One region of the Marinobacterium sp. xm-d-564 genome, then DNA from elsewhere that is predicted to be linked to it. Evidence: predicted binding sites of a transcription regulator. Region 1 holds the regulator's gene; the other holds the start of a gene.
The links. The regulator LexA, encoded in region 1, represses DNA repair genes until DNA is damaged. The targets are predictions, from matches to a motif close to TACTGTNTANNTANACAGTA.
Positions count from the first base shown of each region.

Region 2: recN (DNA repair protein RecN) is a predicted target of LexA. The motif match lies at 2,292-2,311, and genes of this name have one in related genera.

Region 1 covers NZ_WBYO01000002.1:224,389-232,203, reverse strand. The annotation lists partial or broken gene XMD564_RS03410 (DEAD/DEAH box helicase) at 1-1,094, opposite strand, end outside; gene dinG (ATP-dependent DNA helicase DinG) at 1,119-3,236, opposite strand; gene lexA (transcriptional repressor LexA) at 3,388-3,999, shown strand; gene XMD564_RS03395 (SulA-like leucine-rich domain-containing protein) at 4,011-4,415, shown strand; gene XMD564_RS03390 (thioesterase family protein) at 4,545-5,012, shown strand; gene XMD564_RS03385 (DUF6586 family protein) at 5,015-5,524, opposite strand; gene topA (type I DNA topoisomerase) at 5,524-7,815, opposite strand, start outside.
Region 2 covers NZ_WBYO01000009.1:7,958-15,772, forward strand. The annotation lists gene XMD564_RS09355 (RnfH family protein) at 1-187, shown strand, start outside; gene XMD564_RS09360 (outer membrane protein assembly factor BamE) at 219-539, opposite strand; gene recN (DNA repair protein RecN) at 607-2,283, opposite strand; gene grpE (nucleotide exchange factor GrpE) at 2,450-3,040, shown strand; gene dnaK (molecular chaperone DnaK) at 3,146-5,071, shown strand; gene dnaJ (molecular chaperone DnaJ) at 5,186-6,313, shown strand; gene cysE (serine O-acetyltransferase) at 6,317-7,114, shown strand; gene dapB (4-hydroxy-tetrahydrodipicolinate reductase) at 7,137-7,815, shown strand, end outside.

The sequences.
Region 1 (7,815 bases):
GCAACGTCGGTAGCCACTAGGACTTCGATCTTGCCACTGCGGAAACCCTCTAGGGTTTTGATGCGTTTGTTCTGTGGGATCTCACCCGACATCATGGCCGCTTTGACACCGTCTTTCTCTAGACGCTCTGCCAACTTACGCGTCTCATGACGACGGTTACAGAATACGATCGCTTTCTCGACGCCATTGATACGTAAGTAGTTACGCAGCAAGTTGTACTTCTCATCACTTGAGACAAGAAATACCGTTTGAGAAACGTTATCCGTAGTTTGATGCTCTGATTCGATCTCAATCGTGACCGGATCACGCGTCCACTGCGCCGCTAAACGCATAATCTCATCGGTGAAGGTTGCACTGTAGAGCAGTGTTTGACGCTCAGCGCCCTTACGCGGTGTTGAACGAATGATGGTACGCACATCGGGAATGAAGCCCATGCTCAACATACGATCAGCCTCATCCAGCACCAACACCTCTACGTTGTAGAGATCGATATCCTGATTTCTGACGAAGTCGATCAAGCGACCCGGTGTCGCGACCAAAATATCGACAGGCGCTTTGGCGAGTGCTGCACGCTGCACGTCATAATCCATGCCACCTACCAGCGAGACGATACTTAAACCAGTGTATTTACATAGGCCTTCTGCATCGGCTGCAATCTGCAGAGCCAACTCTCGTGTCGGTGCAATGATCAATGCACGGGGTTCACCCTTGCGCGGTTCAACATCCAACTTGAAGTCGAGAAGATCGGTAATGATCCCGATTAGAAAAGCTGCAGTTTTACCGGTACCGGTCTGAGCCTTACCAATGATGTCACGGCCTTGAAGTGCCGGCTTAATCGTTGCCGCTTGAATCGGTGTTGCGTACTCAAAGCCAAGTTCATGAATACCACGCATCAATGAGTCTGGCAGATAGAAATCGTGGAAACGATCCTTACCCTCTTGAGGCTCTACAACAAACTGATCAAGGCTCCACTCTTGCGAGCGACGAGGTTTGTAGTCACGGCTTTTGCGGGGACGACGACGCTGAGTGCGACGGCGCTTATCATTTGAATCTTGGTTATCTTGTTGCTGTTCTGGGTTGGTATCTGTAGTCAAAATCGGGATCTCTCAATCAATAGATCATTCAAAATGGCGCGCAAAAGGAGGAAGCGCATCGATCAACTGCTGTCCATAACGACGTGTTACAACACGCCTATCAAGTAGGACAACTCGACCGGAATCATTCTCCGTACGCAGTAATCTGCCTGCCGCTTGAGTTAGTTTGATAGAGGCTGCGGGAACACTTATCTCCATGAAAGGGTTACCACCGCGGGCTTCTATCCACTCAGCCAAGGTCGCATCCACAGGATCATCTGGAACACTAAAAGGCAACTTGGTAATGATAACATCTTTTAGGTAGTGACCGGGTAGATCTACACCCTCTGCAAACGACGCCAAACCAAAAATAACACTGGGTTCGTCACGGTCGATTCTCGCTTTGTGCTCCACCAGCATCGCTTGCTTACTGAGTTCACCTTGAACCGTTAAACGCGATAGCAGTTTGGTATCCATTAACTCCTCGACTCGACGCATTTGGCGCCAAGAGGTGAACAGAACCAATACAGAGGTTAAATTGGGTAACTCTCGGTTAAGCCAATCGGTAATCTCTTCGGTATGAAGATCGGCTTTTGAAGGATCGAACTTCATTTTCGGGACATGCAATACGGCCTTGTTGGCATAGTCAAAAGGACTAGGCATTCGCAGTGCTGGCGTATCCAAAGGCAGACCCAATTGAGTAAAGAGGGAATCAAAACGCCCAAGAGCCGTTAGCGTTGCTGAGGTTAAAACCGCACCGTAACACTGACCCCAGAGCAGATCTTGAAGATGGTGTTGAGCGGAGACAGGTGCACTGTGAAGTTCAATATCGCGACCCGCTTCAGACTCATGACGAACCAACCATCTTGCAACTTTATCCTCTTCATTTTCAATATCTTGCGAGAAACTCCTACATAGCCACATCATCTTCTGGACACGGCTAAACTGGGTACTTAGCGGTGGCAACCAACGCTCCCCTACACCCTTATCGAGTGCAGACTTTTCATCTTCCATCGCCCCTTTAAGGGCATTAATAATCTTCTCTAACTGAGGATCTACCTGTGATAAAAACTGAGCCAATTCACGCGTTAGGCTAGCCAAACTGTCGGGCACCCTTCCTTGCGGGTAGCGCAACCTGCGCTCATCCACCGGGAGTAGTAAAAACTGTTCAGAGACTAGATCATCCAGACGCTGCAGATGCCCCTGAACCACATTGAGACTGGATTGAATACGACTGATTGGATCTTGCAAAACCAATGCAGAATCCGCTTCATCCAACAGCCCTTTTAACTGACGCTCCAGGGTTTTGAAGGCTTTTTCACTCGCTTTAACTCGCATAGAGAGCGCGAAATGGTTAGTCGCCTTATCACCCAGATGATGCGCCTCATCAAATATGTAGATTGAATCGGCCGGTTCAGGAAGAATCGCACCACCGCCTAACGCCAAGTCAGCCAGTACAAGATCGTGGTTGACCACCAAGAGATCGGTTGTCTCAATATCGGCCCTAGCACGATAAAACGGACAGGCGTTGAAATGCGCACAGCGACGATTGGTACACTGCATATGGTCTGAAGTAAGCGGCATCCAGGTCTCATCATCCAGGTTGCGCTCTAGCTCATCACGATCACCCTTCCAGCGACCACTGGCAAACTCATCCAACAGGCCGCTGTACTCTTTGATCTGCTCAGGGCCTAACACTTGGGCCATCTCATCTTCAAACAGGGCTGACTGTGAGAGATCCTGCTGATTACTAAGAAGAGACTCTAATCGACTAACACAGAGGTAGCGCCTACGCCCTTTGGCAATTTCGTACTTAAATTCAATACCGGCGTGCTCAGCCAACTCAGGAAGATCTTTAAGTAATAGCTGTTCCTGAAGCGCAACGGTAGCGGTCGAAATGATCAGCGTTTTACCTTTAGCCTGCGCTATTGGAAGTGCGGCCAGCAGGTAAGCGATGGTTTTACCGGTGCCCGTTCCGGCCTCTACGGCGACCAGATGATTTTCACCCAGACGCTGACCCGCATCGTCCGACAAGATACCACCCAACTGCCGTGCGACCGCTGCAATCATATGCTTTTGTGCATAACGAGCCTTTAAATCGCGAGCATTTAGGAATGCGCGATAAGCTGTCTGTATGGTGGTTTGGGTCTCTTTGTTAAGCACATCGCCTCCGAATTAGTTGGCCATCATACAAAAATACTGGATATACAAACAGAAAAAACTTGACGACATTTAAAATACTGTATAAAAATACAAATACTGAATAAACAGACAGTCATTTAAATTCCAATCAGTACTGTCATAGGGGGCGTTTATGAAGCTTACAAATCGTCAAGAAGAGGTGCTGGATTGCATCCGTCGCCATATTGATGAAACAGGATTTCCACCTACACGAGTCGATATCGCACGCGATCTAGGGTTTAAATCTGCAAATGCGGCAGAGGAGCACCTAAAGGCCTTAGCACGTAAAGGGGCCATTGAGATGATCCCTGGCACCTCTCGCGGTATCCGTATCGTCGGTGAAGAGGAGGAGCAAGAGGGCCTAGCGATCATCGGTCAAGTTGCTGCGGGTGAACCCATCCTCGCTGAACAACACATCGATGATTACTGCACCATCAGTTCAGACTTCTTTCGCCCAAGAGCAGACTACCTACTCCGTGTCCGCGGCATGAGTATGAAAGACATCGGCATTATGGATGGCGATCTTTTAGCAGTTCACCAAACACGTGAAGCACGTGAGGGTCAGATAGTCGTTGCTCGTGTCGGTGAAGATGTCACGGTAAAACGCTTCCACCGCGATGGTCACATGGTCTACTTGATAGCAGAGAACGAAGAGTTCGACCCGATTAAAGTTGATCTTCGTGAAGAGCAGTTAACCATCGAAGGCTTAGGTGTTGGCGTAATTCGTCAACAGAATGACTTTTAAAGGTAATAACCATGCTTGCTTACAATCAATTTGCACAGAATGATGCGGGTCTTAAACCACTGGTTATGACTGAGCTAGTTCAGCACACCTCAGAGGTAAATCTGAACACCATGCTTCTGCCGATGCTTGCCGCATTAAGTCAAAAAGAGAGCTGGCTGGTTATGTTAGAGCCGCCAAAATCATTAACTAAGCAGGTGCTAGCGGATGCAGGCGTCGACCTTAAAAAAGTCTGGATACTTCGTCGTGATAAGCGCCATGGTTTAGACAAACTGGCTCAGCGCGCACTGCAAGCGGGAACCTGCCACACCTTGATCTGCTGGCACAACGACCCTGCAGATGACGCGTTAGTCAGCCAACTGAAACGCACTCAGATCTCTAGCGAAACAGAGTGTCTATTGGTACGTAAAAAAATTTAGCCTCCCCCTTTGCTGCGTTGTAGCAAAGACCCCCATAGCCGCTCTTTGAGCGGCTTTTTTATTTAGCTTGAATCAGACCCAGAACCATCATAGGCTCAATAGAGGAGTACCACTTACAAGGAGAACAGTGTGGGATCGCACAAGCCAAATCAGCAGCCGTATCAGTTAACCGATTTCCCTATCCAAACATTCGATAAGATCCGTTATGCCGATACCGATCGTCAGGGCCACGTGAATAATGCCGCATTCAGTACCTACCTAGAGACGGGCCGTGTCGAATTTCTCTACGATCCAAAAGACCCACTAGCCAATGACAATTGCGAATTTGTCATTGCCAGTCTGCATTTGAACTTTCTAGGTGAGATCACTTGGCCAGGTCGTCTAGATATTGGCACCGGTGTAACTCGGGTGGGTACCAGCTCATTTGGACTCTACCAGGTGCTGTTCCAAGATGACGTCTGTGTCGCGACGGCAGAGACGACCATTGTTCAGATGGATGTGAGCAGTCGCAAATCAGCCCCACTTGGGGATGCGACAAGACACTATCTAAATGATCATCTCTTTGTGAAGGGTGTTGAAACGAAAGGAATGAACTGATTTTACCACTCTTGCGCGTTAGAGCGATGTCTTAGAATCATCGCTCGTAACTGCTCAAACCAACCCTGCAACTGAGTCTCCAGTTGCTCCTCAAGGCTTTGTTCTTTGGCCAAATCTATAATTGCTATGTCAGATTGGCTAGCGCTCTCTTGCGAGGGAGGTAGGGGTTTGTGAATGGCTTTGATGGCACTGATCAACTTAGACAACCAACTACTGGAATCCTGACAGAGCAGCTCCATCTCATCCAACTCACTGGAATGGATTCCCTGTTGCTTAAAAGCCTTGCTCAATTCAGAGGGTGTCGACTGGGTCAGCAGGACACGCTCACGTTCAGCCAACTCATTAAGATAGGCTTTTAAGGCACTGTCTAAATGAAACAGCGCAGCCTCTTGCAGGCCACGAAGCTTCATACGATTGTTCGATTCACCGGTCAACTCAGTGTTGATACCCACCAGCGCGTATTGTGCAAACGCGAGTGTCTGATTCACACGCTGGGAGTATAGGTCAGCCATTAACGCTTCTTAGCTTTGGCTGCTTCAACTTGCCACATACCATTGGTGAAGTAAGCTCTCCAACCAGTTGCCTTACCGTCAACTTCCGTCATAAGGTACTGCTCTTTGGTTTTGCGGCTGTAACGTATTTGAGCGGGGTTACCCTGCTCATCTTGCTGAGGCCCTTCCAGTAAGAAGTGATATTTAGGGTCAATCGCATTTTTATGTGGGATCAACTCTTTGACCAGAGGTGCACGGGTCTCACGATTACGTGGGAATTGGCTTGCTGCTAGGAATAGACCACTGGCTCCATCACGCAGAATGTAGGTATCGTCAACCTTCTGACACTTAAGCTCCGGCATCGGAACTGGATCCATCTTAGGCGGAGCAACTTCACCATTCTTGAGCAGCTTACGTGTGTTTTTACACTCTGAGTTGGTACAACCAAAGAACTTACCGAAACGGCCCGTTTTAAGGTGCATCTCAGCGCTACACTTATCACACTCGACTACAGGGCCTTCATAGCCCTTGATACGGTAGTTACCCTCTTCGACCTCAAAGCCGTCACAATCTGGGTTGTTACCACAGATGTGTAACTTGCGCTTCTCATCGATCAAGTAGGAGTCCATAGAGGAGCCACACTTACCACAACGGTGCTTCTCTAGAAGCAGACGTGACTCTGCCTCATCGTCTGCATCCACTGCGACAACCTCATCACCAGGAATCAGGTTGATGGTCGTTTTACAGCGCTCTTTAGGTGGCAAAGCATAACCAGAGCAACCCAGGAAGACGCCCGTCGTTGCCGTACGAATCATCATTGGGCGCTGACATGCTGGACAGCTGATATCGGTCTCGGTTGGATCATTGGCACGCATGCCGCCATCCGCTGATTGAGCCGCTTCCAGTTCGCCTTCGAACTGTGTGTAGAAGTTGTTAAGAAGATCCTTCCAGTTGATGTCACCTTCTGCCACATCATCCAGCTTCTCTTCCATACGCGCGGTAAAGCTGAAGTCCATAAGATCTGGGAAACTTTCAGCCAGACGATCCGTAACGATATCGCCCATTTTTTGTGCATAGAAGCGACGGTTTTGAACTTCGACGTAACCACGATCTTGAATTGTCGAGATAATCGCTGCGTAGGTGGACGGACGACCAATACCGCGCTTCTCAAGCTCTTTAACCAAACTCGCTTCTGTGTAGCGCGGTGCCGGTTTCGTAAAGTGCTGGCTAGGGTCCAAGGCTTTAAGTTTTAGTGATTCACCCACCTGCATGTCAGGTAGGATCTGATCTTCATCCGATTTACCGCGGAAGTTCATCACACGGGTGTAACCGTCGAACTGCAAGACACGACCTTTAGTGGTCAGCTCATAGGCACCCGCTTTCACTGTGACACGGGTACTTAGGTAACGAGCGGGTGTCATTTGACAGGCTAGGAATTGGTTACGAATCAGGTCGTAGAGTCGAACTGCGTCGGCATCGACACCGTTCAATGAGTCAGAGGTAACATTGACATCAGATGGACGGATCGCCTCGTGCGCCTCTTGTGCGCCCTCTTTAGAGCTATAACGAATCGGCTGAGGTGGCAAGTATTCACCACCAAACTGAGAACCAATAAACTCTCGTGCCGCTTCAACCGCCTCGTTACTTAAGTTAGTCGAGTCGGTACGCATGTAGGTAATGTAACCCGCTTCATAGAGACGCTGAGCGAGCATCATGGTCTTCTTAACACCGAAACCTAAACGGGTGCTGGCGGCCTGCTGCAAGGTAGAGGTAATAAAGGGTGCAGAGGGCTTGCTGCTAGTTGGACGATCTTCACGATTAACGACCTCATAAGAGGCACTTTGCAGCGCTTTGACTGCCGCCATCGCCTGATCTTCATTGGTCGGTTTAAATGCCGCACCGGCCTGTTTAACGACCTCTAGACGAACCGCCTTATCACCTTGAGTCTGCGCATCCGCATGCAACTCCCAATACTCATCGGGAATAAAGGCACGAATTTCACGTTCACGCTCAACGACCAGACGTACCGCAACGGATTGAACACGACCCGCCGACAGACCACGAGCCACCTTCTCCCAAAGAAGTGGAGAGACCATATAACCAACAACGCGGTCAAGAAAACGGCGCGCTTGCTGCGCATTAACACGATTTAGGTCTAGATCGCTCGGTTTTTCGAACGCTTCATTGATCGCTTTCTTGGTAATCTCGTTAAAGACAACACGACGGTAGCGTGAATCATCACCGCCAATCGCTTCGCGAAGGTGCCATGCAATGGCCTCCCCTTCACGGTCCAAATCGGTTGCGAGATAGAT
Region 2 (7,815 bases), on a different contig from region 1:
GCTGTATAAACAGATCGATATCAACAGCGACCCAATGGGTATCTTCAGCCGTGCGATCAAGGACCCTAAAGCAGAGGTCTTGCGTGACGGTGATAGAGTAGAGATCTACCGCCCGTTAATTGCTGACCCTAAAGAGGTTCGCGCTCGTCGAGCAGCCGAAGCTAAAGCCAAAAAAGCCAACTCGTAAGTTGGCTTTTTTGTATTCGTTGAGCTCTGCGTTACTGAGGTTTCAGATCGCCTTCCAAACGCACCAGCTTGTCGTTTTCAAAGTAGACGCGAAACTGACGTAGCTCTACCACTTCATCCTCTTGTACCAACTGGAAGACATAGTCCCATCGGTTCTGGTTGAAGGTATCCGTTAACAGGGGTGTTCCTAGCACATAGCGAACTTGGCTCGGCGTCATTCCAGGGCGAAGCTGATCTACCATCTCTTGTGTCACCTGGTTGCCTTGCGGAACATCCATTTTGTACACGCCTGGAAAGGTTGTACAGCCGGTCACGAGAGTAGCAAGAAAGGCAGAGATGATGAGCTTGCGCATGTTCAGGTTGTTCCTGTTACTGTTCAAAGTGGCTTTAGTTTACACGCCACTGTTTGAATCGACCAGTCTATAGCGCGCTGGTCAGCATCTCTTTAGCGTGCTCAAGGGTGGTATCAGTCATCTCAAGTCCACCCAGCATTCGAGCGATCTCATTAATGCGCTGATTTTCGGTGAGTGGTGTGATTTTGGTCTCAACCGAACCGGTGTCTGCGCCTTTGCTGACAAACAGGTGTTGGGTTCCTTGTGAAGCCACCTGAGGTTGGTGTGTGACACAGAGAATCTGTGCTCGTTCACTCAATTGACGTAACAGCCGTCCAACGACTTCGGCAATGCCTCCGCCAATACCGACATCGACTTCGTCAAAAATGAGTGTCGGGGTGTCAGTCGTCTTAGCCGTTACAACTTGAATCGCAAGGCTAATTCGTGACAGTTCACCACCCGAGGCAATTTTGGCCAGCGGTTTTGCGGTTTGGCCCTGATTGGTATTGATCAGGAACTCAATCTCTTCCAAGCCTTGGGCCGTAATGTATTTAGGATCGATATCACTCAGGCTGGCTGTGAAACGTGCACTGTTCATGCCCAGCATGGCAAGCTGTTCATTCACCTCTTGATCGAGCTGTTTGGCTGCTTTGCTACGCAGCTTGCTGAGTTGGCGAGCTTTCTCAATCAATGCGGCATTAGCCGTAGCAACCTCGGATTCGAGTTGCTCTAAGTTCTCATCGACATGAGCCAAAGAGTCGAGTTCAGTATTTAGTTGGTCTTTTAATTCCGGTAACTGCTCTGGCGCAATGCGGTGTTTCCTGGCTAGATCGTAGATGCTGGTTAAGCGATCTTCCACCTCTTGTAAGCGCTCAGGGTCCAACTCAACTCGTTGAACAAAATGGCTCAACTCGCGTTCGGCCTCTTCCACTTGAATCAGAGCAGCGTTTAGCATCTCGGCGGTCTGCTGTAGTGCAGGTGAGTCCGCTTCGATGTCGCCCAATAGGTGCAGTGCTTGGTTGAGTACCGCTGTGGCGTTGCTCTCTTCACCCTCGCTAAGAAGCATCTGGATCTGTTGGCCACTGTTAAGGATTGACCCTGCGTTGGAGAGTATCTTCTGCTCCTCTTCTAAGGCTTGCAGTTCACCTGTTTGAGGGTCTAAACGGTTGAGCTCTTCCGTTTGATAGCTCAGCAGTTGCAGTTGCGCATTCGCCTCTTCACTCATGTCTTGAAGGCGTTTCAACTCACTCTGCTTTGATTGCCACTGGGTAAAGAGTTTACGTACTTCCTGTGCTGTCTCATTCGTTTTGGCGTAGTTGTCGAGCAGGGTGCGGTGAAAATCGCGCTTTAATAGACGTTGGTGTTCGTGCTGGCCGTGTATGTCGACAAGCAGCTCACCCAGCTCTTTGACGCGGTTCAGTGGGCAGGGGTGGCCATTAATATAGCTTCGGCTGCGACCGTCGGCACTCAGTGTGCGGCGTAAAATACACTCGTTGATCTCTTCCGACTCTAGCTCATTCGCCTCTAACCAGCGTTTCGCATCGGGTAGTGCTTGTATATCGAACGCGGCGCTAATCTCAGCTCGTTTTGCCCCTTCTCGAACCGAGTCGGCTTCAGCGCGTTTGCCTAAGGCTAATCCCAGTGCATCAAGCATGATCGATTTGCCGGCACCGGTCTCACCGCTGACGACGGTCATGCCCGATTTCAGTTCTAGGTCGAGTGTTGAGACGATCGCAAAGTTTCGGATGCTGAGTAGCGTTAACATGGCTTAATACCTGTTTAGATATACAGTTACTGTATTTTTAACCAATGTTTGTGTATTAGGCAATAGAAAAGTGCAGTCTTAGGTCAAAAAAGCGCGTGGAAGGGTTGAATTTCAGATGGTCGATACCACATAGGAGACAAGATTGAATGATTCTGGAGATAACACCATGGCGAATGAAGATCAGACACACCAAGATCAGGTTGAAGAGAGTCAAGTCGACGCGACGGCTGAAGAGAATCTTGTGGAGCCTGAACTGGTTGAGACGGAAGAGCTGACCGTTGAATCCCTTCAAGAAGAGCTAGCCGCTGCGAATGCGACGATTGCTGAGCTGCAAAAACAGCTGGCAGAGCTTGAACCTCGTGCCCAAGCGGAGATCGCTAACCAGCGCCGTCGTGCTGAGGTTGAGGTGGATAAAGCGCGTAAGTTTGCTGTTGAGAAATTTGCCGAAGAGCTACTGCCGGTCATCGACAGTCTAGAGCGCGCTATTGAGGCGAGCCAGGTCGAAGATGAGGTAGTTAAACCGCTTCGTGAAGGCGTTGAGATGACGCACAAAATGTTCATCGATGGCGTTGCTAAATTCAATCTAGAAGTGATCAACCCAGAGGGTGAGGCGTTCAACCCAGAGCACCATCAAGCGATGTCGATGGTTGAAGCGGAAGGTGCAGCTCCAAACTCTGTCATTGCGGTGATGCAGAAGGGCTACCTACTTAATGGTCGCTTAGTTCGTCCTGCGATGGTGATGGTCGCTAAAGGTTAAGACCTTTTTATAAACCAGACTTGATATTTGAAAGACCACACCCATATAGGGGTTAAGGTAAAACAGTTTTAAACACCCAGCGCGGTGTCATTAGGAGATTTAAACATGGGTAAAATCATCGGTATTGACCTAGGTACTACCAACTCGTGTGTAGCAGTACTTGAAGGCGATAAAACTAAAGTTATTGAGAACGCTGAAGGCGATCGTACCACTCCGTCGATCATTGCTTACTCGGCAGAAGGCGAAACTCTGGTTGGTCAGTCGGCGAAACGTCAGGCAGTTACTAACCCAGACAACACTCTATTCGCGATCAAGCGTCTAATCGGTCGTCGTTTTGAAGACGATGTTGTACAGAAAGACATCAAAATGGTGCCTTACAACATCGCTAAAGCGGACAATGGCGATGCCTGGGTTGAGGTAAAAGGCGAGAAGCTAGCACCGCCTCAGATCTCTGCAGAAGTTCTTAAGAAGATGAAGAAGACTGCTGAAGATTACCTAGGCGAATCGGTAACGGAAGCGGTTATTACGGTTCCTGCTTACTTCAACGACTCTCAGCGTCAAGCAACAAAAGATGCGGGTCGTATCGCAGGCCTAGAAGTTAAACGTATCATCAACGAGCCAACCGCTGCAGCACTTGCATACGGCATGGATAAAGCAGCCGGTGATCGCACGATTGCAGTGTACGACCTAGGTGGTGGTACTTTCGATATCTCGATCATCGAAATTGCAGACGTTGATGGCGAGCACCAGTTTGAAGTACTTGCAACCAACGGTGATACATTCCTAGGTGGTGAAGACTTCGACCTTGCGGTTATCAACTACCTAGCAGACGAGTTTAAGAAAGAGTCTGGCATCGATCTACACAACGATCCGCTAGCGCTACAGCGTCTAAAAGAGGCGGGTGAGAAAGCGAAAGTTGAGCTTTCATCGGCACAGTCTACTGACGTTAACCTGCCTTACATCACTGCGGATGCAACAGGTCCTAAACACTTGAACGTTAAACTGTCTCGTTCGAAGCTAGAGTCACTGGTTGAAGATCTTGTACAACGTTCACTTGAGCCATGTCGCATTGCACTGCAAGATGCTGGCCTATCCGCTTCTGAAATCGACGACGTTATCCTCGTCGGTGGTCAGACTCGTATGCCAATGGTGCAGGCGAAAGTGGCTGAGTTCTTCGGTAAAGAGCCACGTAAAGACGTTAACCCAGACGAAGCGGTAGCGATGGGTGCTGCGCTTCAGGGTGCGGTACTGTCAGGTGATGTGAAAGACGTTCTTCTACTCGACGTAACACCACTGACTCTAGGTATCGAAACCATGGGTGGCGTTGCTACACCATTGATCGACAAGAACACGACTATCCCTACGCGTAAGTCGCAGACCTTCTCGACAGCGGAAGACAACCAGACAGCGGTAACCATTCACGTTGTTCAGGGTGAGCGTAAGCAAGCGACTCAGAACAAGTCGCTGGGCCGTTTCGACCTTGCCGATATCCCACCAGCACCACGTGGCATGCCACAGATCGAAGTGACCTTCGACATCGATGCTAACGGTATCCTAAACGTTTCTGCTAAAGACCAGGCGACTGGCAAAGAGCAGTCGATCGTTATTAAAGCCTCTTCTGGTCTAAGCGATGACGAAGTCGAGAAGATGGTTCAGGATGCCGAAGCGCACGCTGAAGAAGATAAGAAGTTTGAAGAGCTAACGGCTGCTCGTAACCAAGGTGATGCCATGGTTCACACAGCACGTAAGACGCTAGAAGATGCGGGTGATAAGGCTTCTGATGAAGAGAAATCGAACATCGAAGCAGCCATCACTGCACTTGAAGAGGCGTTGAAAGGCTCTGACACTGCAGAGATCACAGCAAAAACTGAAGCGCTAACAGAAGCGGTTTCGGGTGTTGCTCAGAAGATGTATGCAGAGGCTGCACAACAAGCAGAAGCTGGCCAAGGCGCTGAAGCTGAAGCGGCTCGCGATGCAGGCGATGACGTTGTTGATGCTGAGTTTGAAGAAGTCAAAGACGACAAGAAGTAAGCTTAGCAAGCAATAACGAGAGTTAAGACTCTCACAAAATCGTGTGTCAGCGCGGGGGTCTTTACTCCCGCGTTGTCATATTCACGATAGCGTAATTACAGGTTTACACGCAGTATGAGCAAGCAAGATTATTATGAACTCTTAGGTGTCTCTCGTGATGCATCTGACCGTGACATCAAAAAGGCTTACCGTCGCTTAGCGATGAAGTATCACCCTGACCGCAACCCGGATGACGAGGCGGCTGAACTCAAGTTTAAAGAGATCAGCGAAGCGTACGAAGTACTGTCCGATGCGCAGAAGAAAGCGGCCTACGATCAGTATGGTCATGCTGGGTTGGGTGGCCAAGGTGGTATGGGCGGCGGCTTTGAAGGTGGCTTCTCAGATATCTTTGGCGATGTCTTTGGCGACATGTTCGGTGGCGGCGGTGGTCGTGGTCGCGGTCGTTCCAGCGTGCGTCGCGGTGCCGATCTGCGTTACAACCTCGATTTGAGTCTTGAAGAGGCTGTGCGCGGTTGTGAAAAGACGCTAAAAGTTCCTACCTACGTCTCTTGTGAAACCTGTGATGGTAGCGGCGCTAAGAAGGGCACAACGGCTAAGACCTGTGGTACCTGTGGTGGTGCCGGTCAGGTCCGTATGCAGCAAGGTTTCTTTGCGGTTCAGCAGACCTGTCCAACCTGTCATGGTGAAGGCAAAGTGATCTCTGATCCTTGTAATGTCTGTCACGGCCAGGGCCGCACGCAGAAGACCAAGACATTGGAAGTTAAGATCCCAGCGGGTGTGGATACCGGTGATCGTATTCGTCTATCTGGTGAGGGCGAAGCGGGAGCACACGGTGGCCCTTCAGGCGATCTCTATGTTCAGGTGAGTGTTAAAGATCACCCAATTTTTGAACGCGACGGTGCCAATCTCTACTGTGAAGTGCCGATCAGCTTTGTCGATGCGGCGTTGGGCGGTGAACTAAACGTGCCAACACTGGATGGTCAGGTTAAACTGAAGATCCCGGCCGAGACACAGACTGGCAAAATGTTCCGTCTGAGAGGCAAGGGTGTCAAGCCAGTGCGCGGTGGCGCGTTGGGTGATTTGATGGTTCGCGCGGTTGTTGAAACTCCGGTCAGCCTCACTTCACGTCAGAAAGAGTTGCTAGAAGAGTTCCGTGACTCTACGGAAGAGCACCAGAAACATGGACCGAAGAAGCACGGCTTCTTTGATTCAGTAAAAAAATTCTTTGAGGATATGACCTAAGTTATGGGTGATCAGGCGGTTGCAGAGGTATGGCAAGCACTTCAGAGTGAGGCGAGTACATTAAGTGCTAACGAGCCGCTTCTGTCGAGTTTCTATCATACGACGATAAACAGCCATCCGACCTTGCGTTCGGCACTCTCTTATCTGTTGGCTGAAAAGCTGTCGGATGATGTGGTGCCGGCCGTGGCGATGCGTGAGATCTTTGAGGTCGCTTATGAAGCGGACCCTAAACTGATCGAAGCTGCCTGTGCCGATCTACTGGCGGTCTACACGCGTGACCCTGCAATCCGTGACTACAGCACGGTACTGTTGTACTTAAAAGGGTATCACGCGCTTCAATCCTATCGAGTGGCTAACTATATGTGGCGTCAAGGGCGTCAATCCTTGGCAAACTATCTACAGAGTCGCATGAGCTCAACCCTGCAGGTTGATATTCACCCCGCTGCTAACATCGGTCAGGGTGTAATGTTTGACCACGCAACAGGCATTGTTATCGGTGAAACTTGTGTCATTGAGAATGACGTCTCGATACTGCAATCAGTGACCCTAGGGGGTACCGGTAAGGAGTCGGGCGATCGACATCCGAAAATTCGCGCTGGGGTTTTGATTGGCGCTGGTGCTAAGATTCTTGGCAACATCGAAGTCGGCCAAGGTGCCAAAGTGGGTGCAGGTAGTGTGGTTTTAGAGCCTGTAGAGGCGCATACGACGGTAGCGGGTGTCCCTGCCAAAGTGGTGGGTTGCCTAATGAGTGATATGCCAGCCTTGGATATGGACCAAGGGCTGAGCGTCACTGACGAATAGATTTTCAGTTAAGGAAAAAGAGATGACACGTATTGCCATCACGGGTGCCGCAGGGCGCATGGGTAAAACATTGATCGAAGCTGTCGACGCGGCAGAGGGTGTAACCCTAGGCGCAGCCATTGTGCTTCCTGATAGTTCGTTGATCGGTGCCGATGCAGGTGAATTGGCAGGCGTGGGTCGTCTGGGTGTTACGATTACTGGCTCGTTGGAGTCTGTGACAGACGATTTTGATGTGTTGATCGACTTTACTAGCCCAGAGTCAACGCTTGCTAATCTTGAGATCTGTAAATCTGCCAATAAGTCGATGGTGATTGGTACGACGGGTCTAACTGAGCCACAGAAAGCGAAGTTGGCAGAGGGCGGTGAGTCTATCTCAATCGTCTTTGCGCCGAATATGTCTGTTGGCGTAAACCTCTGTTTCAAACTGCTTGAAGTGGCTGCCAAAGCACTGGGTGACGATGGTGGTTATGACATCGAAGTTATCGAAGCACACCACCGTCATAAGGTGGATGCGCCATCAGGCACAGCATTGCGTATGGGTGAAGTGGTTGCCGATGCACTGGGACGTGATCTGAAAGAGTGTGCGGTCTACGGTCGTGAAGGTCAGACCGGTGCGCGCCCTGAAAAAGAGATCGGTTTCGAGACCATTCGTGCCGGTGATGTGGTCGGTGATCACACTGTACTCTTTGCCACAGAGGGCG